One region of the Microbacterium sp. JZ101 genome, then DNA from elsewhere that is predicted to be linked to it. Evidence: predicted binding sites of a transcription regulator. Region 1 holds the regulator's gene; each other region holds the start of a gene.

Evidence for each region. Region 1 encodes HrcA, which represses chaperone genes, less so after heat shock. Its sites were predicted from a motif close to TTNGCACTCGNNNNNNNCGAGTGCNAA; they were not measured.
Region 2: the regulator HrcA is predicted to act here: its motif matches at 6,569-6,595, upstream of M1D56_RS16430 (Hsp20/alpha crystallin family protein).
Region 3: the regulator HrcA is predicted to act here: its motif matches at 2,230-2,256, upstream of groES (co-chaperone GroES).

What each region holds. Positions count from the first base shown of each region.
Region 1 is NZ_CP096400.1:1,800,598-1,810,460, forward strand. Features, by position in the region: gene M1D56_RS08405 (16S rRNA (uracil(1498)-N(3))-methyltransferase) at 1-54, opposite strand, end outside; gene dnaJ (molecular chaperone DnaJ) at 60-1,166, opposite strand; gene hrcA (heat-inducible transcriptional repressor HrcA) at 1,221-2,261, opposite strand; gene hemW (radical SAM family heme chaperone HemW) at 2,364-3,581, opposite strand; gene M1D56_RS08425 (DUF1990 family protein) at 3,581-4,231, opposite strand; gene lepA (translation elongation factor 4) at 4,259-6,109, opposite strand; gene M1D56_RS08435 (ExeM/NucH family extracellular endonuclease) at 6,281-9,091, shown strand; gene M1D56_RS08440 (ABC transporter permease) at 9,333-9,863, shown strand, end outside.
Region 2 is NZ_CP096400.1:3,567,912-3,577,774, forward strand. Features, by position in the region: gene murJ (murein biosynthesis integral membrane protein MurJ) at 1-226, opposite strand, end outside; gene M1D56_RS16410 (DUF6049 family protein) at 219-2,486, opposite strand; gene M1D56_RS16415 (LacI family DNA-binding transcriptional regulator) at 2,580-3,557, opposite strand; gene galT (galactose-1-phosphate uridylyltransferase) at 3,647-4,792, shown strand; gene galK (galactokinase) at 4,789-5,985, shown strand; gene M1D56_RS16430 (Hsp20/alpha crystallin family protein) at 6,058-6,495, opposite strand; gene M1D56_RS16435 (DUF7059 domain-containing protein) at 6,677-8,200, shown strand; gene M1D56_RS16440 (CCA tRNA nucleotidyltransferase) at 8,359-9,786, shown strand.
Region 3 is NZ_CP096400.1:919,774-929,636, reverse strand. Features, by position in the region: gene M1D56_RS04240 (hypothetical protein) at 1-441, opposite strand, end outside; gene rarD (EamA family transporter RarD) at 740-1,684, opposite strand; gene groES (co-chaperone GroES) at 1,848-2,144, opposite strand; gene M1D56_RS04225 (THUMP-like domain-containing protein) at 2,292-3,479, shown strand; gene M1D56_RS04220 (hypothetical protein) at 3,483-3,827, opposite strand; gene tsaD (tRNA (adenosine(37)-N6)-threonylcarbamoyltransferase complex transferase subunit TsaD) at 3,824-4,891, opposite strand; gene rimI (ribosomal protein S18-alanine N-acetyltransferase) at 4,888-5,385, opposite strand; gene tsaB (tRNA (adenosine(37)-N6)-threonylcarbamoyltransferase complex dimerization subunit type 1 TsaB) at 5,382-6,035, opposite strand; gene M1D56_RS04200 (N-acetyltransferase family protein) at 6,087-6,554, opposite strand; gene M1D56_RS04195 (APC family permease) at 6,551-8,047, opposite strand; gene tsaE (tRNA (adenosine(37)-N6)-threonylcarbamoyltransferase complex ATPase subunit type 1 TsaE) at 8,044-8,550, opposite strand; gene alr (alanine racemase) at 8,547-9,668, opposite strand; partial or broken gene M1D56_RS04180 (holo-ACP synthase) at 9,800-9,863, opposite strand, start outside.

The DNA.
Region 1 (9,863 bases):
CTCGCCGCCGGGCGAGACCGCCCCCGCGCGCTCGTCGTGGAAGTGCAGCGCCATGGGACCTAGCCGCGGAACCGGTCGCGGAGCTTCGAGAACAGCCCCTGGTGGAACTCGGCCAGGCGCGGCGCGGGCGCCTTCGTGCGCCGCGCGAGCTCCTCGAGGAGCTGACGCGTGCGGTGATCGACCTTCGTCGGCGTGACGACCTGGACGCCCACGCGCAGGTCGCCGCGACGCGAGGTGCGCAGCCCCGTGATCCCGCGCTCCTTGATCGTCAGCACCTCGCCCGACTGGATGCCAGGGCGCACCTCGACCTCGACCTCGCCGTCGAGCCCGGCGATGGTGGTCGTCGTGCCGAGGATGGCGTCGGTCATCGACACCTCGAGGGTTGCGAGCAGGTCGTCGCCGTCGCGGCTGAACACCCGGTGCGGGGCGACCGTGACCTCGACGTACAGGTCGCCGTTCGGGCCGCCGGCGGGGCCCACCTCGCCCGAGCCCGGCAGCTGCAGACGCAGGCCCGTCTCGACGCCCGCGGGGATGTCGAGCGACACGGTGCGGCGCGAGCGCACGCGGCCCTGGCCGCCGCAGGTCGCGCACGGGTGCGGGATGACGGTGCCGTAGCCCTGGCACGCGCCGCAGGGCTGCGACGTCACCATGTTGCCGAGGAGGCTGCGCACCTGGCGCTGCACGTGGCCCGTGCCGCCGCAGATGTCGCACGTCGCGGGGCTCGTCCCCGGCTGGCAGCAGGACCCCTGGCAGGTCTCGCAGAGCACAGCCGTGTCGACCTCGATGTCGCGATGCGTGCCGAACACGACATCGCCGAGCTCGAGCGTCACGCGGACGAGCGCGTCCTGTCCGCGCTCTCGGCGCGAGCGCGGCCGACCGCCGCGACCGCCGCCCGAGGCGCCGAAGAACGTCTCGAAGATGTCGCCGAATCCGCCGAAGCCCGCGCCGCCGAACGGCGACTCGTCGCCGCCCATGTCGTAGCGGCGGCGCTGCTCGGGGTCGCTGAGCACGTCGTACGCGTGCGTGACCGACTTGAACTCCTCCGCGGCCTCGGGCGCGGGGTTCACATCCGGGTGCAGGCGACGCGCGAGCTTGCGGTACGCCTTCTTGATGTCCTCCTGCGACGCGTCCTTCGACACGCCGAGGGTCTCGTAGTGATCAGCCACATCAGCCTTCCTGCGGGCGTCGTGCGCCCGTGCTCCGATCCGTCGGGCGACGCGTCAGCGCCGGCCCTCGTCCTCGTCCAGCAGCCTCGTCAGGTAGCGGGCGACCGCCCGCGCCGCAGCGAGGTTGCGGGGGTAGTCCATGCGCGTGGGCCCCATGATGCCGATGCGCGCCGCGCCGACGGCCGAGTCGTACTCGCTCGCGACGATCGACGCCTCGGAGAGCCCGAAGGCCGCGTTCTCGCGGCCGATGCTCGCCGAGAGACCCTGCTCGTCGGCGACCATCTCGCTCATGAGCCGCAGCAGCGTCACCTGCTCCTCGATCGCCTCGAGGAGCGGATGGATGCTGCCGCGGAAGTCCTGCTCGCGCTTCGCGAGGGTCGCCGAGCCCGCCAGCACGAGGCGGTTCTGGCGGAACTCGTCGAGCTCCTCGGCTGCCGCCTGCGCGATCCTGTGCAGCGCGCGATCGACGGCGCTGACGGGAGCGGCAGCGAGCTCGGCGCCGCGCTGCAGCTGCTCGGCCGCGTCGGCCACGGAGCGGCCGGCGAGGAGGGGCACGAGGCGCGCGGCGACCCGCTCGATCGACTCCGCGTCGAGCTCGTCGGCAAGGCCCGTGATGCGCTGCGACACGCGGCCGGTGTCGGTCACGATGATGACGAGCACGCGGCGGCCGTCGAGCGGCACGAGCTGCACGTGCGTCACGCTCGCCCGGGCGAAGGACGGGTACTGCACGAGCGCGACCTGTCCGGTGAGCTGCGTGAGGAGGCGGACGGTGCGCGCGAGGAGGTCGTCGAGGTCGGCCGGGTCGCCCAGGAACGACGCGATCGCCGACCGCTGGGCCGATGACAGCGGGCGCAGCTCGGCGAGGTGGTCGACGAAGACGCGGTAGCCCTTGTCCGTCGGAACGCGGCCCGACGACGTATGCGGCTGGGCGATGAGCTCCTCGTCCTCGAGGAGCGCCATGTCGTTGCGGATGGTCGCCGCCGAGACGCCGAAGGAGTGCCGCTCGACGATGGAGCGGCTGCCGACCGGCTCGTGCGTGTCGACGTAGTCCTGCACGATGGCCCGGAGCACCTGCAGTCCGCGGTCGCTGACCATGTGCGCGCTCCTCTCCTGGCACTCGATGTCTCGGAGTGCCAGTCTACCGACCCGAGGCCGGGAACGGCATGCGCGCCGGCCGCCTGCGCGGCTCGGCCGACCTCAGTCCGTGAGTGCCCGCACTACGGCGTCCGCGAGAAGGCGGCCGCGGAGGGTGAGCACGATCCGCCCGCGGAGTGCCGCCCCCGGCTCGATGAGGCCGTCGGCGATGAGGCCGGCCACCGCACGCCGCGCGTCATCCGGCAGCGCGTCGATCGCGAGCCCCTCGCGGATGCGGCTGTGCAGCAGCACGCGCTCGAGCTGCTGCGCGGCCGCGTCGGGGCGCTCCCGACCGGCGGCCGGCGACTCCCCCGCGGCGAGCCGCTGCGCGTACGCGGCGGGATGCTTGACGTTCCACCAGCGCAGACCCGCGACGTGGCTGTGCGCACCCGGACCGAAGCCCCACCAGTCGGCGCCGCGCCAGTACGCGAGGTTGTGGCGCGAGCGACGGCCGTCGCCGCGCGCCCAGTTCGACACCTCGTACCACGCGAAGCCCGCGTCGGCGAGCATGCGGTCGGCGAGCTCGTACATGTCGGCCTGGAGGTCGTCGTCGGGCGCGGGCACCTCGCCGCGGCGGATCTGCCGCGCGAGCTTCGTCCCGTCCTCGATGATGAGCGCGTACGCCGAGACGTGGTCGGGTTCGAGCGCGAGCGCGGCCTCGAGCGACGCGCGCCAGTCGTCGATCGACTCGCCGGGGGCGCCGTAGATGAGGTCGACGCTCACGTCGAGCCCGACCGAGCGCCCTGCCTCGACCGCCGTCCGCACGTTCGACGGCGTGTGCGTGCGATCGAGCGCCGCGAGCACGTGCGGCACGGCCGACTGCATGCCCACCGACATGCGGGTGACCCCCGCCCGCGCGAGCTCCTCCGCGACCGCGGGGGTCACCGTGTCGGGGTTCGCCTCGACGGTGATCTCCGCGCCGTCCGCGATGCCGAACGCGCCGCGCACGCCCTCGAGCATGCGCGCGAGGTCGCCGGCGGGCAGCAGCGTCGGCGTGCCGCCGCCGAAGAACACCGTCTGCGCGGGACGCAGCGCGCCCGCCTCGGCGAGCACGTCGCGCGCGAGCGCGACCTCGCGCAGGAGGACGTCGGCGTACTCGTCCTGTCGGGCTCCGCGCAGCTCCTCGGAGGTGTACGTGTTGAAGTCGCAGTACCCGCAGCGCACCCGGCAGAACGGCACGTGCAGGTAGACGCCGAGATCCGTCGCCGGATCGATCGGCAGATCGCGCGGGAGGCGGCCGTCGGCGGGAGCGGGATCGCCGACGGGGAGGGCGCCGGCCATCAGGAGCCGGTGTGGAACAGCGGCGAGATCGCGCGGAGGTACCCCGCGAAGAGCGCCTTGCGACGGCGGCGCACGAGCGTCTTGAACAGGCGGTTCCAGAACGTCATGGGGCGGTCGAACGCGCGCACCTCGAACCACACCTCGTCGTTCTCGCGCCACTCGATCATGAACGACTCCTCGCCGCTCACCACCGAGTCGCCGACGGTGCCGAGAGCGAAGCCCACCCGACGCGCCTCCTCGATCACGAAGATGACCCGCAGCTCGGCGTCCGCGCGCGAGCCGCCCACCTTGCCGTGCACGGTGACGGTCGTGCCCGCCCCGACGTACGGCGTTCCGTCCGCGTCGAACCGCTGGTCGGCATCCGATCGGCTCGGCGCGACGGCGTTGCCCGCCTCGTCGAAGCTGACGCCCGTGTAGGTCGGGCCGGGAGCGGGCCGGACGTCGCTCAGCGTGAGCCCCGCGCCCTTCAGCGCACCCCACGACAGGAGGGCGTCGACCGCGGTGCGGAAGCGCTCCTCGCCGCTGCCGATCCGCCAGGCGGACGCCGCGGGGATGCTGTGCTCCGGCGGGTACTGGAGCAGGTCAGGAGCCTGCGTCGCCCCGACGGCGGCATAGTCGACCGTCTCGTCTCGGAAGGTCTCCCGGCGCATGGTGTCCACCCTAACCGCAGCCCCTGGCTACTTCCCGGCCTTCGACTCGACGTCTCCGGAGAGCGCGGCGATGAAGGCCTCCTGGGGCACCTCGACCCGGCCGACCATCTTCATGCGCTTCTTGCCCTCCTTCTGCTTCTCGAGCAGCTTCCGCTTGCGCGAGATGTCGCCGCCGTAGCACTTCGCGAGGACGTCCTTGCGCATCGCGCGGATGTTCTCGCGCGCGATCACGCGCGCGCCGATGGCGGCCTGGATGGGAACCTCGAACTGCTGGCGCGGGATGAGCTTGCGCAGGCGCTCGGTCATCGTCGTGCCGTAGGAGTAGGCCTTCTCGCGGTGGACGATCGCGCTGAACGCGTCCACGCGCTCGCCCTGGAGGAGGATGTCGACCTTCACGAGGTCGGCCTCCTGCTGGCCCTCGGGCTCGTAGTCGAAGCTCGCGTAGCCCTGCGTGCGGCTCTTGAGCTGGTCGAAGAAGTCGAACACGATCTCGCCGAGCGGCATCGTGTACTTCAGCTCGACGCGCTCCTCGGAGAGGTAGTCCATGCCGAGCATCGTGCCGCGGCGCTGCTGGCACAGCTCCATCACGGTGCCGACGTACTCCTTGGGCGCGAGGATCGAGGCCTTGACGATCGGCTCGGACACCGCCCCGATCTTGCCGTCGGGGTACTCGCTGGGGTTCGTGACGACGATCTTCTCCCCGGTCTCGGTCGTGACCTCGTAGACGACGCTGGGCGCCGTCGTGATGAGGTCGAGACCGAACTCGCGCGAGAGCCGCTCGGTGACGATCTCGAGGTGCAGGAGCCCCAGGAAGCCGCATCGGAAGCCGAAGCCCAGGGCGACGGATGTCTCGGGCTCGTACGCGAGCGAGGCATCCGAGAGCTTGAGCTTGTCGAGCGCCTCGCGGAGGTCGGGGTAGTCGCTCGCGTCGATCGGGTAGAGCCCCGAGAACACCATCGGCTTCGGGTCGGTGTAGCCGGGGAGCGGCTCGGTCGCGGGCGTGCGCTGGTTGGTCACCGTGTCGCCGACCTTCGACTGGCGGACGTCCTTCACGCCGGTGATGAGGTACCCGACCTCGCCGACGGAGAGGCCCTTCGAGGGCGTCGGCTCGGGGCTGGAGACGCCGATCTCGAGGAGCTCGTGCGTCGCGCGCGTCGACATCATCTGGATGCGCTCGCGCGGAGAGAGGCGCCCGTCGACCATCCGCACGTAGGTGACGACGCCGCGGTAGGCGTCGTAGACGGAGTCGAAGATCATCGCGCGGGCGGGTGCATCGGCGTCGCCCCGGGGTGCCGGGATCTCGGCGACGAGGCGGTCCAGCAGCTCCGCCACGCCCTGACCGGTCTTGCCCGACACGCGCAGGACATCGGCCGGGTCGCCGCCGATGAGGTCTGCGAGCTCCTTGGCGAAGCGGTCGGGATCGGCCGCGGGGAGATCGATCTTGTTGAGCACGGGGATGATCGTGAGGTCGTTCTCGAGCGCGAGGTAGAGGTTCGCGAGCGTCTGCGCCTCGATCCCCTGCGCGGCGTCGACGAGCAGCACCGCGCCCTCGCACGCCGCGAGCGAGCGCGAGACCTCGTAGGTGAAGTCGACGTGCCCCGGCGTGTCGATCATGTTCAGCGCATAGGTGTCGCCGTCGAGCTGCCACGGAAGACGCACCGCCTGGCTCTTGACGGTGATGCCGCGCTCGCGCTCGATGTCCATCCGGTCGAGGTACTGCGCGCGCATGTCGCGGTCGGACACGACGCCGGTGAGCTGCAGCATGCGGTCGGCGAGCGTCGACTTGCCGTGATCGATGTGAGCGATGATGCAGAAGTTGCGGATGCGCTCAGGCGGTGTCGCGGCAGGCGGGAGCGGAGTCGTGGCACGAGGGGACATATCCGTCTGATTCTACGGGCCGCGCGCCGTCGCGCGTGCCCGGGTCGCCGCGCGACGCGCCGCCGCTTCCGCGCGAGATCCCGGTAACCGGCCGTTCATGCGACGACGATTGCCTGACATCCTCCCGTGCGGCGACCGCCGCGCCCTCCTGCACATCCGAAGGAGACCATCGTGCAGCAGTCCTCTCCCCCGCGCCGCACCCGGCGCCTGTGCGCCGCGGCAGCGACCGCATCGGTCGCGGCCGCGCTGCTCGCCCCCGTCGCGGCTCATGCCGCCGTCTCTCCCGGCGACGGCGTCCTCATCAACGAGGTGTACGGCGGCGGCGGCAACAGCGGCGCCGCATTCAGCCGGGACTTCGTCGAGATCGTGAACACGACCGACGCCCCGCAGAGCCTCGCCGGCTGGAGCGTCCAGTACGCCTCGGCGACGGGCGCGACGTGGCAGGTCACGCCGCTCGGCGATGTCGTGCTGCCGCCCGACGAGACGCTCGTGGTCGGGCAGGCCTACGGCTCGAACACCGCCCTCCCCGACGTCGAGGCGGATGTCGACGGCGGCATCGCGATGAGCGGATCCCAGGGCAAGGTGGCGCTCGTCTCGCAGGTGACGCCGCTGTCGGGTGCGACCGGCCTCGCGACGGCGGCGCCCGTCGTGGACTACGTGGGCTGGGGCGGCGCGACCGACTTCGCCGGCTCCGCAGCGCCCGCCACGACGAACGCGACGGCGATCGCCCGCACGGGAGGCGCGAACACGGCCGACAACGGCGCGGACTTCGTCACGGGTGCGCCCACGCCCGAGCCGCTCGGCGGCGACACGACGCCCACTCCCACGCCCACTCCGACGCCCACTCCGACGCCCGGGGAGCCCGTCGAGATCGCGGAGATCCAGGGCACCGGCGACGCCTCGCCCCTCGTCGGGCAGACCGTGACGACGACGGGCGTCGTCACGGCCCACTACCCGACGGGCGGGTTCGACGGCTACGTCCTCCAGACCCCCGGCACCGGCGGCGAGCTCGACCCGGCCGCGCATGTCGCGTCGGACGCGATCTTCATCTACTCGGCCGCCACCGTGGGCGCGGTCGCGATCGGCGACACCGTGCGGGTCACCGGCGAGGTCAAGGAGCACTACGGCCTGACCGAGCTCGTCGTCGGCGCGGGAGGCGCCGAGATCGTCGCCGACGCCGCGCCGGTCGAGCCCGCCGTCGTGGGCTGGCCCGCGACCGACGCGGAGCGCGAGCGCCTGGAGTCGATGCTCGTCGCGCCCGCCGGCGAGTTCACCGTCTCCGACACCTACGCGACGAACACGTTCGGGGAGGTCGTGCTCGCCGCGGGCCCGGATCCCCTGCGCCAGCCGACCGACGTCGCGCGCCCCGGCTCGCCCGAGGCAGAGGCCGTCGCGGCCGACAACGCCGCGCGGCGCGTCGCCCTCGACGATGGATCGACCGCGAGCTTCTCGCGCAACCGCGACCTCACGCCCGCGTACATCTCGCTCGTCGAGCCCATCCGGGTCGGTGCGTCCGTCACGTTCGCGGAGCCCCACATCGTCGACTTCCGCAACGACGCATGGAAGCTGAACCCCACCGAGCCGATCGTCGCCGACGGATCGGGTGTCGACGGCGTCGTGTTCGAGAACACCCGGACCGCGGCCCCCGAGCCGGTGGGCGGCGACGTGTCGGTGGCCTCGTTCAACGTCCTGAACTACTTCACGACCCTCGGGATCGAGGACCCGTCGTGCGTGCCGTACCGCGACCGCGCGGGCGACGGCGTCACGGTCGACGAGGGCTGCGATCAGCGCGGCGCGTGGGACGCGGAGGACTTCGGCCGCCAGGAGGCCCGCATCGTCGCCGCGATCGAAGGGCTCGACGCGAGCGTCGTCGGGCTCATGGAGATCGAGAACTCCGCGCGTCTGGGCGAGCCCGCCGATGAGGCGCTCGCCACGCTCGTCGCCGCACTGAACGAGGCCGCGGGCACCGAGAAGTGGGCGTTCGTGCCCTCGCCCGCGAACCTGCCCGACGCGAGCGAGCAGGACGTGATCACGTCGGCGATCATCTACCAGCCTGCCCTCGTCTCCCCGGTCGGCGCCTCCGCCGCGCTCGACACGAGCGACGACGAGATCGACGCGTTCCAGAACGCGCGCGAGCCCATCGCGCAGACCTTCGCGCCGACCGCGGGCGGCGAGCCCTTCACGGTCGTCGTGAACCACTTCAAGTCGAAGGGGTCCGCAGGGCCGTGGCCTGGGGACGCGGACCAGGGCGACGGACAGGGCGCATCCACGCAGTCGCGCGTCTATCAGGCGCAGGCCCTCGCGGACTGGATGGCCGGCGACCCGACGGGAACGGGCGCCGAGGCCGCGCTGCTCGTGGGCGACTTCAACTCCTACACGCAGGAGGACCCGATGCAGGTGCTCTACGAGGCGGGCTACGTCGACGCCGAGAGCGCGTTCGGGTCGACTGAGAGCAGCTACGTGTACCAGGCGCTCTCGGGCTCCCTGGACCATGTGCTCCTCAACCCGGCGGCCGCCGAGCTCGCGACCGGTGCGGACATCTGGTCGATCAACAGCGGCGAGGCCGTCGCGCTCGAGTACAGCCGCTACAACAGCCACGGCACGCTCTTCTACGCGCCCGACGCCTACCGCTCGAGCGACCACGACCCGGTCATCGTCGGGCTCGATGCCGTCGCCGACGCCCCCGCGGCGGAGACCGTCACGACGCTGCGCACGACGCCTCCCGGCCAGGCGAAGAAGGGCGCGCCGAACCTGCTCACCGCCACCGTCCGGACGGTCGACGGCGCTGCGGCGACCGGCGAGGTCGAGTTCCTCATCGACGGCGCTTCCGTGGGTGCGGCTGTGCTCGACGGCGGCTCTGCCGTGCTCGAGGTGCCCGCCGACCTGGCCCGCGGCAACCACCGCGTCGTCGCCGTCTTCGCGCCGGATTCCGCGAGCATGCTTCCCTCGGAGAGCGGGGAGCGCACGCTCGTCCTGCGCTGACGCGACTGCGCAGGATGGCCAGGAGGGGCGGACCGCGGTCCGCCCCTCCTTGGCATTCTGCCCATCGTCCAGAAATCCCGACGCAACTTCCGCCAAGACCAGCACAGATCGATAACGCTTTTCGGCACGGTGCGCCCGGGATGGTCGACTTGAGTCAACCGGGGGTAGAGTCGACGCTCAACGTGTGCGATGACCGCGCCAGAAGCGCGCGATCGCAGTCCGAAGAAGGAAATCCACGACCTTGATCCGATACCTGCTCCGCCGCATCCTGGGGTGGCTGCTCATCATCGCCGTGGCGACGAACCTGACGTACTTCCTCGCGTGGCTCTACCTCGACCCGCGCAGCAACTACGTCGGCCGCCGCCCGCCGCTGTCCGAGCAGCAGATCGTCGCCCTGCTCGAGCCGCGCAACCTCAGCGACACCGTCCCGCTCGTCGAGAGGTGGTGGACCTGGCTCTCCGCGATCATCACGCGCTGGGACTGGGGCGTGAGCCCGACGGGCGGCTCGGTGAACGAGCAGGTCGCGTATCGGATGTGGATCTCCGCGGAGCTCGTGCTCGGTGCGACGATCCTCACCGCGGTCGTCGGCATCGCGATCGGCGTCTACACGGCATCCCGGCAGTACAAGCTCGCGGACCGGATCGGCCAGGCGACGTCGATCATCACGATGAACATCCCCGTGGTCGTCGCGGCGCTCGGCATCGTGCTCCTCGCGATCTCGATCAACCAGGCCGTCGGCACGCGCGTGTTCTATGTCACCGGCTCGGCGAGC
Region 2 (9,863 bases), 1.8 Mb from region 1:
GCGCGCTCCACCTCACGATCTGCGGCACGATCACGGCCGTCAGGACGCCCGTCGAGATGATCATGAAGATGTTGTTCGGCAGCTGGTTCGCCGCCGTGAACGCGTCGGAGGCGTTGCCGAACGAGCCGACCGCCGCGATGAGGACGATCGAGCGCACGAGACCCGTGACCCGCGAGGCGAGCGTCCCGGCCGCGATCATGGCGCTGGAGCGGCCGAGGCTAGTCATCCGATGCGTCCCTCTCCCCTGCGGGCGGGCCATCCGCGCCGTCCGCCGTCGCGCCGTCCGCATCCGCGCCATCCGCATCCGCGCGCTCGGCCATCCGCCGGCGTCGCCGGAGCACCGTGCGGATCACGCCGCCCACGACGAGCAGCACGATGATCGCGACGAGCACGGCGATGCCGATGCGCTCCCACTCGGCGCGCACGGTCACGTCCATGGTCTGCACGCCGCCGATCTGCTCGCCCGATGCCGTGAACAGCGAGACCGCGAGCTGCACCTCGCCGCTTCCGACGCGCGCCTCGACGGGGATCTCGACGCGCGGGTTGCTGCCCGCCGGCACCTGCACCTCGATGCGCTCCTGCACGTCGAGGCGCACGTTGTCGGGCTGCACCTCGAGCACGACCGTGATGGGCCACGCGAGGCTGTTGCGCACCCAGACCGGCAGCGGCGCCTCGGCGCTCAGAAGCTGCACCTGGTCGGACACCGTGACGCCGATGCCGTCGACGCGCTGAGCGGTCAGCTCGGCGTGCGCGCCGATGGCCTCGCGCCAGCGGTCGGGGTCGTCGGTCCATCCGACGCCGAGCAGTTGCAGGGCCTCGGCGCGCGCCTGGCCGGTGAGCAGCTCGGGCTCGTCGAGCGCCGACGCCATGTGCGCGAGGCCCGGCTCGGCGGCCGTGAAGGCCGAGACCGCCGCGGTGCGCTCCGGCTCCGGCGCGACCTCGGACACGGTGACGGGCTGCGCCTCGGCCTCGAGGACGTCGGTGAGCGGCACGGCCTCGACCGACGCATTGCGGGTGACGCTCTCGATGGCGTCGCGCAGGCTCTCCTCGGTGCGGATGGCCGTGGGCGCCTCCGCGTCGTCGGCCGGGTAGGCGGGGCGGTCGAGCGCGACGAGGAGCGGAGCTCCTCCGGTCTCGTGCGCCGCGAACCACAGCTCCGCGGAGGCCTCGACGAGATCGTCCTCGTGCGCGCTCTGGTCGAGCGCGGCGGCGCTGAGCACCTCGGAGATGGCCTCGTCGTACACGAGCGCGCCGTCGGCGCGCGCGGGCACGGCGGCTCCTTCTGCTCCCTCGGCGGTCGACGTCGAGGGGATGAGCGTGGTCGCTCCCTCCACGGCGAGAGCGGACACGACGTCGGGGCCCGCGGATCCCTCGGCCGGCCAGTACACGCGCGCCGCCTCCTCGCCGATGGAGAGGAGCTCCTCGAGGGAGGGGTAGGCGGGCTCATCCGGCGCGGCGGGCTCCTCCTCCGCGGCGGGCGTGGCCGACGGCGTCGGCTCCGGTGCCGCGAAGTTCTCGCCGCTCTCGAACGCGCGCAGGCTCGTGGGCGCGAGCGGCGCCGCGAGGCCCGCCTGGATCTGCGGTGTCACGTCGGCGTCGCCGAACTGGAGGGCGAAGCGCTCGTTCGGCAGCTCCTCGAGCCGCTCGAGCCACTCGAGGGCGGCAGCGGGCGCTGCCGTGCCGAGCGCGCGGATCGCCGCCGGGATGGCCGGATCGACCGCGAGCACGGCCGTCGTGCCGGCGACGGCCTCGAGCGCCTGCGACAGCGCGCCGTCGGGGCCGGTCAGGGTGCCGATCTCGTCGGCCGTGAGGAGCCCCGCCGCGGTCGGCGGCGCGGTGATCGGGACGATGACCGAGACCGGCGCGCGCTCGCCGTCGGCGACCACGACGACGCTGCGGCCCTCGATCGCGGACGCGCCTGCGCCGAGCGTCGCGCGCAGCGGGTAGACGCCGGCTGCGAGGCCCTCGAGGCCGGCGACATCCGCCGCGGCCGAGAGCTCCTCGGTCGCGCTCGCGCCTCCGCCGACCTCGTCGACCGGTGCGGTCTGGAGCGTCGCGAAGTCTCCGTCGGCCTCGCCCGACGCCAGCCAGGCGTCCAGCGCGGCGCGGTCGCCGAGTGCCGAGCGCGCGATGTCGAGGCGGAGCGTGCCCGCCGGCAGCGCCTCCGCGCCGGGGTTGGCGATCGTCGCCGTCGCGTTGAGGGCGGCGTCGGCGCCGAGCACTCCCTGCTGCGCGGGGAGGAGCGAGAGAGCGGGCGCCTGGTCGTCGTCGCCGTCCGCGTCTGCGGGGACGCCGACCCGCGCCTCCTGCCCGCTCTCCTTCGGAGCGGTCACGTGACGGCGGGGCGCATCGGATGGCTCGGAGGTCGCATCGGGGACCGACGCGAGCGCGGGCTGGGCGCCCAGGAGCAGCGCGAGCAGGACCGCGGTCGGCGCGCCCAGACGTCGCAGACAGCTGCGTGCCTCGGCCGTGCGGCGGTGGGTCATGGACATCCTGCTCATCGGGTCGTGCGAGGGCGCACGGGACCGTTCAATCCTACGAACACGGCTGGGCGCGCCCTGCGAGGCGTGCCGCAGTGGTCACCGGGGCCGCAGCGAGCTCTCGCGGACGATGAGGCGCGTCGGCACGATCGTGCGGTCGGCCACGGCGTCGCCCGCGAGCAGCGCGAGGAGCAGGTCGACCGCGGTCGAGCCGAGCTCGTCGAAGTCCTGCGCCACCGTCGTGAGCGGCGGCCAGTAGTCCGCCGCGTCGACGACGTCGTCGAACCCGGCGACCGCGAGGTCGTCGCGCCCCGCTGCGTGGGCGGCGTGCAGGGCGCCGAGCGCCATCTGGTCGTTCGCCGCGAAGACCGCGGTGACCGCGGGGTCCGCGACGAGCTCCTCCGCGAGATCGCGGGCGGTCGCGGCCGTCCAGTCTCCGCGCAGAGGACGCGGCGCGGTCGCGCCCCTCGCCGCGAGGGCGGCGCGCCATCCCCGTTCGCGCTCGGCGGCGGCGAACGAGCCCGCGGGGCCGGCCAGGTGATGCACGGAGGCGTGCCCCTGCGCGAGGAGGTGCGCGGTGGCGCTCTCGGCGCCGCCGGCGTGATCCGACGAGATGACGGTGAACCGCTCGCTCGTGTCGGCGTCGACCGCGACGACGGGGAACCCGGGCTCCGCGGCCTCGTGGATGCTCGGTGTCGCCTCGTTGAGGACCACGGCGCCGTCGACGCCGTGGTCAGCGAGCGCCGCGAACGCCGTGTCGGCGCGCTCGGCGTCCTCCGAGAGCGTCACCACGAGGACGGCGTGGTCGCGGGCCGACGCGGCCTGCGTGACGGCCTCGAGCACGCGGGTGTTGCCGACCGAGGCCAGCGTGCGCACGACGACGCCGATCGTGCGGGTGCGCCCGGTCCGCAGGGCGCGCGCGGTGCGGTTCGGCCGATAGCCGAGCTGAGCCATGGCCGCCTCGACCCGCGCGCGGGTCGTCGGGTCGACGCGAGGAGATCCGTTGGCGACGCGCGAGACGGTCTGGCCCGAGACCCCGGCGAGTCGGGCGACGTCGGCGGCCGACACCTGCGCCATGGGGTCTCCCTTCTCCTGCGACCCACTTTGCACTACCATCCATGTTGACGTCAACACGCGCGGCATCGCGCAGGAACGGAGGAGCCATGGTGGCACCGGGGACGACGCTGGGCGCCGGCGTGGTCAAGCGCGTCGCGCGTCTCGCCGACGGGCGCGAGCTCATCTACTACGACGACCCGGGCACGACGCTGCCCGAGGAGCGGCGCATCGACGAGCGCGAGCTCGGTCCGCGGCCCGAGACGGCGACGATGCGTCGCGACGTGCTCACGGGCGATTGGATCTCGGTCGCCGCCGCGCGCCAGAACCGGGCGTTCCTGCCGCCGGCCGAGCTCGACCCGCTCGCCCCGCAGACGCCGACGAACCCGTCGGAGGTGCCGAGCCTCTACGACGTCGCGGTCTTCGAGAACAAGTCGCCGTCGTTCGGCCCGGCACTCGACGTCGCCACGGGGGACGCGCCCGCCGCCGTCGACCCGCCGCTCGGCCTCGACGACCTCGACGCGCCGGGGCTCGGCCGCAGCCGCACGTCGGTCGGCCGCTGCGAGGTCGTGTGCTTCAGCCCCGAGCGCGAGGGCTCCTTCGGCACGCAGACGGAGACCCGCGCTCGGACCGTCATCGAGGCATGGGCAGACCGCACCGCCGCGCTCTCGGCCCTGCCGGGCATCCGCCAGGTCTTCCCGTTCGAGAACCGGGGCGAGCAGATCGGCGTGACGCTGCACCATCCCCACGGCCAGATCTACGCGTACCCCTACATCACGCCGCGCACGAAGCTCCTGCTGCAGGCCATCGAGCGCGAGGGCGCTGATCTGTTCGAGAGGATCATCACCTTCGAGCAGCAGGGCCCCCGCGTCGTGCTCGAGGCCGAGCACTGGATCGCGTACGTGCCGTTCGCCGCGCGATGGCCCGTCGAGGTGCACCTCGCGCCACGGCGCCACGCTCCCGACTTCGCCGCTCTCACGGACGCCGAGCGCGACGAGCTCGCCTCGGTGTACCTGCGTCTGCTGCGGGGCGTGGACCGTCTCTACGACACCCCCACGCCGTACATCGCGGCGTGGCATCAGGCGCCCGTGGATGTCGGGAGGGACACGGCGCGGCTGCACCTGCAGCTCACCTCGCCGCGTCGCGCGGCCGACAAGCTCAAGTACCTCGCCGGATCGGAGGCCGCCATGGGAGCGTGGATCGGGGATGTCCCGCCCGAGCAGACCGCAGAGCGACTGCGCGAGGCGGTGGGGGCATGACCGCGCAGCACGAGGCGATCGAGCTGCTCCGCTCGCTCACCGGCGGAGAGCCGGTGGGCGTCTGGTCGGCGCCGGGGCGCGCCAACCTCATCGGGGAGCACACCGACTACAACGAGGGCTTCGTGCTCCCGTTCGCGATCGAGCACCGCACGTATGCCGCGGTCGGCATGCGAGGCGACCGCATTCTCCGGGTCGTCTCGACCCTCGACCGGGTCCCGTTCGAGCTGTCGATCGACGCGCTCGCGGCCACCTTCGACGGCGCAGCGGGTCACGCCGTGCAGAGCGGATCGGTGCCCGAGTGGGCCGCCTATCCCCTCGGCGTCGCCTGGGCCGCCCTCGCGGCGACCGGGCGCAGCGCATCCGACGTCGGCGGCCTCGACATCGCCCTCGCATCGGACGTGCCGGTCGGCGCGGGACTGTCCTCGTCGGCGGCGATCGAGGGGGCGACGGCGTCGGCGCTCAGCGATCTGTGGGAGCTCGGGCTCGACGGCCTCTCGATCGCGAAGATCGGGCGGACGGCGGAGAACGAGGCGGTCGGCGCGCCGACGGGCATCATGGACCAGGTGTCGTCGACGCTCGGCCGGCCCGACGCCGCGACCTTCCTCGACTGCCGGACCCTCGCGACGGAGTCCGTCGACCTCGGCTTCGCCCGGGAGGGGCTCGCCCTGCTGGTCATCGACACCCAGGTCACGCACGCGCACTCGACGGGCGGCTATCGCGAGCGCCGGGCCTCGTGCGAGAAGGGCGCGGCCGACATGGGCGTGCCCTCGCTGCGCGACCTGTCGGTCGACGACCTCGCGCGCGCCGAGGAGACGCTCGACGAGGTGACCTTCCGCCGGGTGCGGCACATCGTGACGGAGAACCAGCGTGTGCTGGACACCGTCGCCACGCTGCGCTCGGCCGGGCCGCGGGCCATCGGCGACCTCCTCGTCGCGTCGCACGCGTCGATGCGGGACGACTTCGAGATCTCGGTCCCCGAGCTCGACACCGCCGTCGAGGCCGCGCTCGCGGCGGGTGCGATCGGCGCGCGCATGACCGGCGGCGGCTTCGGCGGCGCGGCGATCGCGCTCGTGGACGCCGATCGGGTCGACGTCGTCGCCGAGGCGGCCCGTGCGGCCTTCGCGGAACGCGGCTTCCGGGCGCCGCACACCTTCACGGTGACGCCGTCGGAGGGCGCGCGTCGCGACGCATAGCCAGCGCACAGGGAGAGGGGCAGATGCGATCGCATCTGCCCCTCTCCCTCTGCGCGCGGATGATCCGGGGGATCAGGAGGTGAGCTCGGGGGCCGTCAGCGTCTGGCTGCTGTCGCCCGAGCGCTGCACCTCGATCTTGCGCGGCTTCGCCTTCTCGCTGATCGGGATGAGCACGCTCATCACGCCGTTCTCGTAGGTCGCCGTGATGCGCTCGGTATCGATGCCCTGGCCGAGGTTCAGCTGACGCATGTACGCGCCCGTCGGCCGCTCGCGCGTGATCCACTTCACGCCCTCTTCGCTGCGGCCCGTCCGCTGCGCGCGGATGGTCAGGAGCTGGCCGTCGACATCGATGTCGACGCTTCCGGGATCGATGCCGGGAAGGTCGGCGCTCAGCACGTAGTGGTCTCCGTCGCGGTAGAGATCCATCGGCATGAGGCGGGGGCCCTGGCGGTCGAAGAGCTGCTCGGCCACCCGGTCGAACTCACGGAACGGATCGAAGAACATCGCCATCGTGATCGTCCTCCTCTGTTCGCTCGGCGCTGTTCGCAACATCACCTTGAGTCGCATCGACTCATGTTTCAAATTAGCACTCTCAGGGGGAGAGTGCTAAAAGTGCGCTGTGAGCTCCCTTCGAGCTCGCTCGGAGCGGCGCGGGGAAGCGGATGACACGAGCGCGCGGTTGAATGGTCGGGTGACCCCGCGCCCCGATCCCGCCCTGTGCCGCGACCTCGCCGCCGACCTCTCGGCCGCGCGGTTCCGATCCGAGGCGCTGCGCGCGATGTGGGGAGTCGAGGCCGATGACGCGATCGGGCGCGGGCTCCGCGCCCCCGCCCTCCGGGCCATCCGCGAGCGCGACGACGCGCTCGCCGTCCTCGCGCGGCTGCTCGTCTTCGGCGTCGGGCAGCCGCTCGCCGCGGTCGACGCCGCGCTCCCCCGGGTCGGCGCCAGCGGGCTCGTCGCACTCGGACTCGCCGCGGTCGACGCCGACGTGGTCGCGCCGCTCGCGGTCATCCGCCCCCAGTCCTTCCACGACGACCGCGGTCCGGGCGAGTGGCTGCTCGCGAGCGACCTCGACGAGATCGCCCTGGGCGGGGGCGCGCTCGCGGAGGATCACGTGCTCGGCGCGGGCGGAGCATCCCTCACGCTGGCCGGTCTGCAGCTTCCGACTCCCGTGCGGACCGTCCTCGACCTCGGCACGGGGTGCGGCATCCAGGCCCTGCGCGCCCGTCGCTTCGCCGACCGGGTCGTCGCGACGGACATCTCCCGGCGCGCCCTCCGCTTCGCGGCGCTGAACGCGGCGCTCGCGGGCGCGACGGGCATCGACACGCGGGCCGGGTCGCTGTTCGACCCTGTCGCCGGCGAGGTGTTCGACCGCATCGTGTCGAATCCGCCGTTCGTCATCACGCCGCGGGTCACGGGCGTGCCCGAGTACGAGTACCGCGACGGAGGGCTCGTCGGCGACGCGCTCGTGCAGCAGGTCGTCGCGGGCGTCGGCCGCCACCTCGCTCCGGGCGGAACCGCGCAGTTCCTCGCGAACTGGGAGACGAAGGACGGCGTGCCCGGGCTCGACCGCATGCGCGCGTGGGTCGAGGCGTCCGACGTCGCTCTCGAGGCGTGGGTGATCGAGCGCGAGGAGCTCGACCCGATCGCCTACGCCGAGATGTGGATCCGCGACGGCGGCACGACCCCTGGCAGCCCCGCGCACGACCGACTCCTCGACGCCTGGCTCGACGACTTCTCGGAGCGAGGCGTCACGGCGATCGGCTTCGGCTACGTGCTCCTGAGGAGGGCGGATGGCGCGCCGCGGCTCGCGCGCTATGAGCGCGTCACGCAGGCGATCCCGTCGGAGGGCGCGCTCGGGACGCATCTCGCGGCGGTGCTCGCGGCGCACGACCGCATCGCGCCCCTCGCCGACGCCGAGCTGCTCGCCCTGCACCTGCGGGCCGCGCCCGACGTCACCGAGTCGCGTCACCACCTCCCCGGCGCCGCGGACCCCAGCGTGATCGAGCTGCGTCAGGGCGGCGGCTTCGGGCGCTCCGTGCAGGCCGACCCGGCGCTCGCCGCGCTCGTCGGCGCGTGCGATGGGGAACTCGCCCTGGGTCAGATCGTCGCGGCGCTCGCGCAGCTGCTCGAGACGGACGAGGACGCGCTGTGTGCGGGGCTCCTGCCCGCCGTCCGCGAGCTCGTCCTCGACGGCTTCCTCGCCCCCGCCTGACCCCGCCCCCGGCCCCCCGGGTCCGGCCCCGGCCCCGGGCCGCCCCGCGGGACCGTGAGACTAGCGCTCGTCGTCGAGACCAGTGCACCCGCCGTAGGCCTCGACGACGGACGCTAGTCTCGGGGGCCGCCCTGCGACCGCCCGGTACCCTGGAAGCCATGCTCAACATGGCCGCCGGTCTCGCGCGCCTCGGCGACCTCGCGGCGTCGCCCGTGGTCGCGACCCTCGCGCAGGCGTTCGCCGATGCGGGCCACGACCTCGCGGTCGTCGGCGGACCCGTGCGCGACGCCCTCCTCGGGCGGACGACGAACGACCTCGACTTCACGACCGACGCGCGCCCCGACGACATCCTGCGGATCGTCACGCCGGTGTCCTCCGCGCAGTGGGACATCGGCCGGGCATTCGGCACGATCGGCGCGCGCGTGCAGGGCGAGCAGGTCGAGATCACGACCTACCGGGCCGACAGCTACGACGGCGAGACGCGCAAGCCGACCGTCGAGTTCGGCGACACCCTCGAGGCCGACCTCACGCGACGCGACTTCACCGTGAACGCGATGGCGCTGCGCGTCCCCGACGTGCGGCTCGTCGACCCGACCGGCGGCGTGGAGGACCTCGTCGCCGGCGTCCTGCGCACGCCGATCGATCCGCGGGTCAGCTTCGGAGACGACCCGCTGCGCATGCTGCGCGCCGCCCGCTTCTCCGCGCAGCTCGGCTTCGCGATCGAGGAGGGCACGCGCGCGGCGATCGCCGACCTGCGCGAGACGCTCGCGATCGTGAGCCCCGAGCGCGTCCAGGGCGAGCTGACCCGCCTTCTCCAGACCGACGACCCCGTGCGCGGGCTGCGCGTTCTCGTCGAGACGGGCCTCATCGACCAGTTCCTGCCCGAGATCCCCGCGCTGCGCCTCGAGGTCGACGAGCACCACCACCACAAGGACGTCTACGAGCACTCCCTCACCGTGCTCGCGCAGGCCATCGAGCACGAGCGCGCGCGCCATCCGGACGCCGAGCCCGATGTGAAGCTGCGCCTCGCCGCCCTCCTGCACGACATCGGCAAGCCGCGCACCCGCAAGCTCGAGCCCGGCGGAGCCGTCTCGTTCCACCACCACGACCTCGTCGGCGCGCGGATGGCGAAGAAGCGGCTGCAGGCGCTGCGCTACGACGGCGAGACGATCGGCTCGGTCTCGAAGCTCATCGAGTTGCATCTGCGCTTCTTCGGCTACGCCGAGGGCGCGTGGACGGATTCCGCCGTGCGCCGCTACGTGCGCGACGCGGGCGACGAGCTCGAGCGCCTGCACATCCTCACCCGCGCCGACGTCACGACGCGCAACCGCCGCAAGGCCGCGCGTCTCGCGCACGCGTACGACGACATCGAGGCGCGCATCGCGGCTCTCCGCGAGCAGGAGGAGCTCGACGCCATCCGGCCCGACCTCGACGGGAACGAGATCCAGCGGATCCTCGACGTGGGCCCGGGCCCGGTGGTCGGCCAGGCGTACCGGTTCCTGCTCGACCTGCGCCTGGATGAGGGCGCGCTGGGCCCCGAGGAGGCCGAGCGACGGCTGCGCGCGTGGTGGGCCGAGCAGGGCTGAGCCGCGTCGGCACGCCTCACAGTCAGCTCCAAACTGGTGCAATAGGCTCGGGAAGACTTCCCCCAGGCCGCATGGCG
Region 3 (9,863 bases), 880 kb from region 1:
GTGCAGCCGCGCGATCTCGATGTCGTGCGCGCCGCGCATGTAGACGCCCGCGACATTCCCGGATCCGGTGCCGGTGACGTTGATCGTGCCGCAAGACTCGAGCGTGGTGTAGCTCGGCATCGTGATGCGGGCGTTCGCGCTCATCGTCCCGGATCCGTTGACGACCACGCGCTGCTTGCTCGTCCTCCCCGCGTCGAGGCCGGAGATGGCCGTGTTGATGGCCGTGAGCATGTCGGCACCCTCCCACAGGAGGGTCGAGCCGCGATACGCCCGCCAGGTGCTGCCGTCTTGCACAGCGGCCCCGTGCACGGTCGAGCCGGTGCAGCTCGTGCCGGCGGCATGGGCCGGGGCGGCGAGAGCCAGTCCCGCGATGCAGAGGATGGTCGTCGCGAGCGCGGACAGGATGGCGCGGCTGCGCCGCCGCGCATGAGCATGTCTCAAGATGGGTCCCCTTCGACACGCCGCCCGCGATCCGCGTCCTCTTTGACGCGGCGGACGGCGACTGACTCGCAGAGTAGCGACGCGTCAGCCAGGAGAGGAAGCGTTTTCCCGAAATGCACGACCCGCCGCAACGGTCACCGGAATCGGACCGGTGGTGCTGGAGTCGCCTCCTGCGCACGACACGCGCACGCCAGCCCCAGCCATCCGACTCCGTGACCCTCAGCGGGCGAAGACCGCGGCCGGAACCGCCGCGCTTCGACCCAGAAAGCCCGAGCGACCCCGCCCCAGAAACCCGACCTCAGGCGACGGGCTCGGGCTCCAGGGCCGGACGGGGGCGGCGCGCGTGCCGGATCATGTCCACGCTCAGCACGACGAGCGCGACCCAGACGATGCCGAAGCCGATCCACCTCTCGAGCGGCATGGGCTCGTGGAGCACGACGACGCCGACGAGGAACTGCAGGATCGGCGCGATGAACTGCAGGAGCCCCACGGCCGTCAGCGAGATGCGCCGGGCGCCTGCCGCGAAGAGCAGCAGCGGCACGGCCGTAGCGACGCCCGCGAGCGACAGCATCACGGTGTGCAGCGTGCTGACGGTGCCGTAGGTCAGCCCCGCCGTCGCCGCGACGACGACGAGCTGCACGACCGCGACCGGCGCGAGCCACATCGTCTCGAGCGCGAGGCCGCTGACCGCGTCGACCGCGCCGCCGATCCGGTTCTTGACGAGCCCGTAGAGGCCGAACGACGTGCTGAGGATGAGCGCGATCCACGGCACGGAGCCGTATCCGACGACGATCACGACCACCGCCACGGCCGCGATGCCGACCGCGGCCCACTGCGCGGGGCGCAGCCGCTCATGCAGCACGAGCACCGCGAGGACGACCGTCGTGATCGGGTTGATGAAGTACCCGAGGCTCGACTCCACGACGTGCCCGGTGAGGGTCGCGATGAGGAAGGTCTGCCAGTTGACGTAGATGAGGACGCCGGCGATCGCCGTCCACAGCGCGAGACGGGGGTTCCGCAGCACGGCGATCATCCGGCCCCATCCGCGCGCGACGGTGAGCAGGATGGCGCAGAAGACGAGCGAGAGGAGGACGCGCCAGGCGACGACCTCCCACGGGCCGGTCGGCGCGAGGAAGACGAAGTAGAGCGGGAGCACACCCCACAGCAGGTAGGCGCTGAAGCCGTACCCCGTGCCGAGCGCCCGCTCGCGTTCCGAGGATCCAGTGGCGGAGAGCGTGGTCACCGATCCAGCCTAGGTCGGCAGGCGGTCCGCGAGGGCGGCCGGACGGTGCCGCGGCGGTCATCCTCCGGCGCATTCCTGCCAGACCGCGGCAGCCTCGGCAGGATCGCGCGCATGCAGAAGGGCCCGACGCCGAAGCGCCGGGCCCTTCAGGAAAGGCGTGTCGTCAGCGGACGACGACCGCGAGCACGTCGCGGGCCGAGAGCACCAGGTACTCGTCGGCGCCGAACTTGACCTCGGTCCCGCCGTACTTGCTGTACAGGACGCGGTCGCCGACGGCGACGTCGAGCGGAACGCGGTTGCCGTTGTCGTCGATGCGGCCGGGGCCCACGGCCACGACCTCGCCCTCCTGGGGCTTCTCCTTGGCGGTGTCGGGGATGACCAGACCGCTGGCGGTGGTCTGCTCGGCCTCGACCTGCTTGATGACGATGCGGTCCTCGAGCGGCTTGATGGAAACCGACACGGTGTACCTCTTCTTTCGTTGCTTCGACGGAAGACTCAGTTCGCACTCTCATGACGAGAGTGCTAACGCCAGTGTAGGGCGGGACCTGGCACTCCCGCAACGCGAGTGCCAATTCGAGGACACAGGATGACACGCGAGAATGGACGCATGGAGCAGGGAGAACTCGACGCGCTGCTGACCGCCGAGGGCCTGGCCCTGCTCGACGCGCTGGACCCCGTGGAGACGACGGCGGATGTCGCCCGCACGGTATCGCGCCTCCGGGCCGCGGGCCACTCCCCCGACCTCGTCTCGGCGGTCGTCGGCCAGGTGCGTCTGCGGTCGCGGGCCGAGACGAAGTTCGGCCCCTTCGCGGCGCGCATGCTCTTCACCCGCGCGGGGGTCGAGCAGGCGACGCGGATGGCCGTGGCCGCGCACCATGCAGGGCGCATGCGCGCGGCGGGAATCGAGCGCGTGGCCGACCTCGGCTGCGGCATCGGCGGCGACGCGCTCGCGTTCGCCGGCGTCGGGATGGAGGTGCTCGCAGTCGACGCGGACCCTGTGACGGCGGCCCTCGCGGCCTACAACCTGCGGCCGTTCGGGGATGCCGTGGAGGTGCGCTCCGAGCGCGCAGAGGAGGTCGACCTCTCCGGCTGGGACGCGGTCTGGCTCGACCCCGCGCGTCGCACGAGCGGTCATTCCGAGACCCGCCGGGTCGCGCCATCCGACTACTCCCCCGCGCTCGACTGGGCGCACGCGCTCGGCGAGCGGATGCCCGTGGGCATGAAGCTCGGGCCGGCTCACGATCGCGAGGCGATCCCGGACGAGGTCGAGGCGCAGTGGGTGAGCGTCGACGGGTCGACCGTCGAGCTCGTGCTCTGGTCGGGGGCGCTCGCGCGCGACGGCGTGCGGCGGGCCGCGCTCGTCATCCGCGGCGACGCGTCGCACGAGCTCACCGCTCCCGCCGACACCGAGGACGAGCCGGTGCACGAGCTCGGGGCGTTCCTGCACGAGCCCGAGGGCGCCGTCATCCGCGCGCGCCTCGTCGGCGAGGTCGCCCGGTCGCTCGAGGCCGGCCCGATCGCTCCCGGCATCGCCTATCTCACGGGCGACGCCGCGCTGACGACGCCGTTCGTCTCGTCGTTCCGCGTCCGCGAGACGCTCCCCGCCGACGTCAAGGCGCTCGCGAAGGCGCTCCGCGCCCGCGGGATCGGCACCCTCGAGATCAAGAAGCGCGGCGTCGACGTCGATCCGGCGCTCCTCCGGAAGAAGCTCAATCTGCGTGGCGACGGATCGGCCACGCTGTTCGTGACGCGCATCGGCGGCCGGCGCGCCGCCATCCTCGCCGACCGCGTGTAGCGGCTACGCGGCCGGCAGCTCGATGACGGGCGCCTCGCCGAGCTGGCCGAGGATCCAGAGCGCCCAGACGCCGGAGTAGGCGATCGCCACGACGCCGAACCCGAATCCCCACCAAGCGAGGGCCCGGTCGGCATGTCGGCGGACGAGCGCGATGACCGCGAGCACGACGGCGATGAGCGCGAGCGGCGCGACCCACGGCGTGAACCACGACATCGTGAGCGCGAACATCCCGAGCACGAGCGACGGGCTCGAGAGCGAGACCCGGCGGCGCGGCCGGTCGGAGCGGGAGGGCACCGCGTTCAGCAGCTCGTCGTCGTCGAGCTTCGCCGCGTCCTCCGGCTCGGTCATGGTCTGCGCGCGACCTGGATGTCGGTGACGGGCAGGGTCGAGTCCGCTCCGAACGCGAGCGTCGAGGGCTCGTGGCCCGACTGGATGAGCTCGGAGGCGAGCGCGGCGATCATCGCGCCGTTGTCGGTGCAGAGCCGCAGCGGCGGGATCCGGACGGTCACGCCCGCGGCCTCGGCGCGCGCGAGAGCGACCTCGCGGAGACGGCGGTTCGCGATCACGCCCCCGCCGAGAAGCAGTCGCGGCACGTCGTGCTCCGCGCAGGCATCCAGTGCCTTCGTCACGAGCACGTCGACGACGGCCTCGCGGAAGCTCGCCGCGACATCCGCCATCGGGATGTCCTCGCCCTCGGCCTCGCGCTGCTCGGTCCACCGCGCGACGGCGGTCTTGAGGCCCGAGAACGAGAAGTCCCAGCGGTGCTTCTCGCGGTCGCTCGCGCGCGAGAGGCCCCGGGGGAAGCGGATGGCATCGGGATCGCCGCCGACGGCAGCGCGGTCGATCTCCGGCCCGCCGGGGTACGGCAGTCCGAGGATGCGCGCGACCTTGTCGAAGGCCTCCCCCGCCGCGTCGTCGACCGTCTCGCCGAGCAGCTCGACATCGCTCGTGAGGTCGCGGACGAGCAGCAGCGAGGTGTGCCCGCCCGAGACGAGCAGGGCGACGGTCGGGTACTCGAGCGGCTCGCTGTCGTCGGCGAGGATGTCGGCCGCGATGTGCCCGACGAGGTGGTTCACGGCGTAGAGCGGCTTGCCGAGCGACACCGCGAGTGCCTTGGCGGCGCCGACCCCCACCATGAGCGCACCCGCGAGGCCCGGCCCGCTCGTGACCGCGACGGCATCGAGGTCCGCGAGCCGGATGCCCGCCTCGGCGACGGCCTGCTCGATCGCCGGCTGCAGCGCCTCGAGGTGCGCGCGGGCGGCCACCTCGGGCACGACGCCGCCGAAGCGCGCGTGCTCGTCCATGCTGCTCGCGATCGTGTTGGACAGGAGGGTGCGGCCGCGGACGATCCCGATGCCGGTCTCGTCGCAGCTCGTCTCGATGCCGAGCACGAGGGGTTCGGCGCGGTTCATGAGCAGGCTCCTGCATCGGTCGGGTCGGGGATGCGCGCGGCGCGCCACGCGGGGACGTCGAGCTTCATGACGATCGCGTCGACGTCGTCGGGCTGGTAGTAGCGCGGGCGCCGGCCGAGCTCGGCGAACCCCTCGCTGGCGTAGAGCGCCTGGGCGACCGGGTTGTCGGCGCGGACCTCGAGGAACACCTCGCGCACGCGGCGGCGATCGGCCTCCTCGAGGAGGAGACGCAGCAGCGCCCTGCCCTGCCCGCGGCCGCGCGCGCTCTCGGCGATGGCGATCGTCTGGACGTCCGCGTCCTTCGCGCCCGGGAGCGATCGCAGACCGGCGTAGCCCGCGACCTGCCCGGCCTGCTCGAGCACGAGGTAGTGCGCGTGCTCCGACGCGAGCTCCTCGCGCATCATGCCCTCGCTCCAGGCGTCGGTCGGGAAGGCGCTGCGCTCGAGCGCCATGATCGCGTCGAGGTCGGCGACGGTCGCCGCGCGGATGCTCACGAGCCCACCCGCTTCCGCGGCGCGGGCGCCGTGACGTCGGGCGAGCGCAGGTACAGCGGCTCGGTCACGCCGCGCGTCTCGCCCGCGCGGAGGCGGATGGCCGCGAGCCGGCCCAGCGCGCCGATCGGGATGCGCGTGGCGAGAACGAACCGGTCGCCGTCGAGGTCGCGCAGCGGCGCGAGCAGCGGGTCCGCGGAGAGGTCTGCGTCGCGCGGGCGCAGCTCGGGTCCGGCGATGCGGCGCGGCAGACCCCATCCGTCGAGGTCGCCGTAGATCGAGATGGCGTTCTCCCTGCGGCGCGCGTCGGTCGCGACGGCGAATCCGCCGGTCGGGAAGGCGATCGTCAGCTCCGCGGCGACCGCGTCGTGGCTCGCGATGCCGAGCACGGGAACATCGCGGCCGAGGGCGAACGCGCGCGCGGCGGCGATGCCGATGCGGAGGCCCGTGAAGGGCCCCGGCCCCATTCCCGCGGCGACATGCGTGATGCGGTCCGGCCCGACGCCCGCGTCGGCGAGCGCGCGCTCGAGGAGCGTGCCGATCACCTCGGCGTGACCGAGGGCGTTCTCGCTCTCGGCCTCCGAGAGGATCTCGCCGTCGGGCGCGACGACGGCCGCGCCCGAGCCGATGGAGGTGTCGACGGCCAGGATCATGCTCTCCAGCGTAGTTTCCCGCCGGTCACGGAATGCCGGGAACGCGCGCCCTCAGTCGAGGGTCTTGTGCATCCGGATGGCGCTGATCTCGAACCCGAGCGACGTGTACAGACGCCGGGCGGCGGTGTTCGAGCCGAACACGTTGAGCCCGATCGACCGCGCTCCCTGCGAGCGGGCGTGCTCCTCCCCGAGCTGCATGGCGGCCCGGCCCAGCCCGCGACCGCGGTGCGCCTCGTGGATCTGGATGTCCCACACCCACCAGGCGGTGTCATCCGGGCTCGGATCGGGCCCGATCCACAGCCACCCGACGACCTCGTCGCCCTCGACGACGTCGAACACGCGGTGGCCGGCGACGAGCTGCCCGTCGGGGAAGGCGCGCTCGACGCTCTTCTGCGCGTTCTCGCGTGCGACGTCGGGCGCCTCCCCTGCCGCCATGAGCTCATCGGCATACGCGCCGCGGCTGCGGTCGATCCAGGCGGGCAGCCGGGAGGGGTCCATATCGCGGAGGGTGAGCGTCATCCCGGAAGTCTGCCAGCGCGGGGCGCGGCGCGGAAGCCGCTCGCCTCGCCCGCGATCGCCGCACGGTAGGCGCGCTCGTCGAGCGCCCCGATCCGCGAGTGCCTCCGGCCGTAGGCGAGGTAGATCGCGATGCCGACGGCCATCCAGCAGCCGAACGCGATCCAGGTGCCGCCCGAGAGCTGCGTCATGAGCGCGAGGCACGTCACGGCGCCGAGGACGGGCACGACGGGGAAGAGCGGCACGCGGTACGTGCGCGGCAGGTCGGGGCGGCGGTATCGCAGGACGATGACGGCGACGTTGACGACCGTGAAGGCCGCGAACGTCCCGATGCTCGTCGCGTTCGCGAGCTCGCCGAGGGGCACGATGCCCGCAGCGACGGCGATCACGGCGCCCGTGATGAGGGTGCCGGCCACGGGGGTGCGGGTCGTCGGCGAGATGCGCCCGAAGACGCGCGGCACGAGCCCGTCGCGCGACATCGTGAGGAGGATGCGCGTCTGCCCGTACAGCACGGTCAGCACGATGCTCGCGAACGCGATGAGCGCGCCGATCGAGAACACGACGCCGAACCAGGGCTGGCCGGTCACCTCGGCGAGCACCGTCACGAGTCCGTGGTCGCGGAACCACGGCGCCTCGCGCGCGCCGACCGCCGCGATCGCGACGACGACGTAGATGGCCGTCACGAGGCCCATCCCGAGCAGGATGGCGCGCGGCAGGTCGCGCGCGGGGTCTCGCGCCTCCTCGCCCGCAGTCGAGGCCGCGTCGAACCCGATGTACGAGAAGAACAGCACGGCCGCGGCGCCTGTCACGCCCGGGAAGAACGCGTCGAACATGCCGTCGAAGTGATCAACGCGGAATGCGGTGAACGCGACCGCGGAGAAGAAGAGGAGGACGCCGACCTTGAGCGCGACGAGCACGGTGTTGATCCAGGCGGCCTCGCGCACGCCGCGCAGGAGCAGCACCATCGCGAGGATGACGAGCAGGAACGCGCTGAGGTTGAACACGCCGCCCTCGGCCGACGGATCCGAGGCGATCGCGGCCGGCAGCGAGAGCCCGAAGATCGCGAGGGTCTCGTCGACGTACTGCCCCGCGCCCGATGCGACCGCGGCGACCGAGACGCCGTACTCGAGGACGAGGCACCAGCCCACGACCCAGGCGACGCCCTCGCCGAGCGTGACGTACGCGTACGAGTAGCTCGAGCCCGACACCGGCACGGCGCCCGCCATCTCGGCGTACGACAGGGCGGAGAGCAGAGCGGGGACGGCCGCGAGCAGCACGCTCATCCAGATGCCGGGACCGGCATGCGGGATCTGCTCGGCCAGCAGGGCGAGGATGCCCGTGCCGAGCGTCGCGCCGACGGAGATCATGGCGAGCTGGATCATCGAGAGGTGGCGTCCCAGCGTCGCAGAGCCCTCGCTCGACTGCCCGGCCTCGGCGACGAGCATGCCGATCGTGCGGCGGCGCAGGAGCTGGCCGCCGAGAGACGCGCGGGTCATGCGGCGGTGCGCTTCTCGATCACGACGATGCGCGGCGCGTCGGCGTCGAGCTCCGCGGAGGCGCGCGAGAGATCGCCGCACATCGTGTCGGAGCCGCGTCCGCCCACGGGGCGGGTGATCTCGACGTCCCACCACACCTCGCGCAGGCCCTCGATCTTGTCGCGCCCCCACTCCATGACGACGACCGATCCGTCGACGTCGATGTCGAGGTCGTCGAGCTCGAGCGCCGACGAGAGGCGGTACGCATCTGCGTGGACGAGCGGCGCCCCGCCGACGAGGGAGGGGTGCGTGCGCGCGATGACGAAGGTCGGGCTCTGGATGGGCCCGCGCACGCCGAGCGCATCGGCGAGGCCGCGCGTGAGCGTCGTCTTGCCGGCGCCGAGCGGCCCGGTCAGGACGACGAGGTCGCCCGCCTCGAGGTGCGCGCCGATGCGGCGGCCGAGGTTCTCCATGTCGGTCGCTGTGGGCACGTCGTGCGTGCCGAGCAGCTCGTCGGGGATCATCCCTTCACCCTCCGTGCCACGCGCGGTCCGATGCGCGTGACGATCTCGTAGTTGATCGTGCCCGCCGCGTCCGCCCACTCCTCGACCGCGGGAGCCCCCGCAGCGGGGTCGCCGAAGAGGATCGCCTCGTCGTCGACGGCGACCGGATGGTCGCCCGCATCGACGACGAACTGGTCCATCGCGATCCGCCCGACCACGGGCATCCGGCGCCCGCCGATCACGACCGGCGCGCGGTTCGAGGCCTGGCGCGGGATGCCGTCGGCGTAGCCGAGCGGCACGAGGGCGAGCGTCGTCTCCCCCGTCGTGCGATGGACGTACCCGTATGAGACGCCCTGGCCGGCTGGCACGCGGCGCACGGCCGCCACCCGGCCGCGCAGGGTCATCGCGGGCCGCAGCCCGAGGTCGGCCGACGTCGCGTCGTCGAACGGCGAGAGCCCGTAGATGCCGACGCCGACGCGGACGGCGTCGAAGCGGGCGGCGGGCAGGCGGATGGCGGCGGCGGTCGCCGCGATGTGGCGGATGCGCGGCGAGAGTCCCGCCGCCTCGGCCTGCGCGAGCGCGCCCTCGAAGACGCGCACCTGCGCGAGATCGTCGGCCTCGCTCGTGCCGGAGAGGTGGCTGAAGACCCCCTCGACGACGATGCGGCCGGCCTGCGCGAGGCGCGCCGCCTCCGCGAACGCGGCGGGCCAGTCGGCGGGGGCGAGCCCGTTGCGCCCGAGGCCGGTCTCGAGCTTGAGGTGCACGCGCGGCACCTCGTCGCCGATCGCTGCGGCGGCGATCGCCGCGAGCTGCGGGATGCGCGAGACGCCGAGCTCGACCCGCGCGGCCACCGCGGTGGCGAAGTCCTCGACCGGGTCGTGCAGCCACGCGAGCACGGGCGCGTCGATGCCCGCGGCGCGCAGCGCGAGCGCCTCGGGGATCTCGGCGACCCCGAGCCGCGTCGCCCCTCCCTCGAGCGCCGCGCGCGCCGCGGTCTCGGCGCCATGGCCGTAGCCGTCGGCCTTCACGACCGCGATGAACTCGCGCGTCCCCGTCACCTCGCGCAGATGCCGCACGTTGTGCACGATCGCCGCGCGATCGATGACGGCCTCGCGCAGCGCGCGCCCCTCGCCGCTCACGGGGTCGTCTCGCCTGCGGTCGACGTACCCGCGCCACCCGCGACATCCGAGCCATCCGCCTCGTCGCCGTCCGCCTCGTCGAGGGGCGATTCGACGCCCGCGCTCACGACGTCGACCGCGGCAGGGCCCGCCTCCCCTTCGGCCGTGACGTAGGCGATCGCGAGCCCCGCATCGTGCGACAGCGAGAGGTGCAGC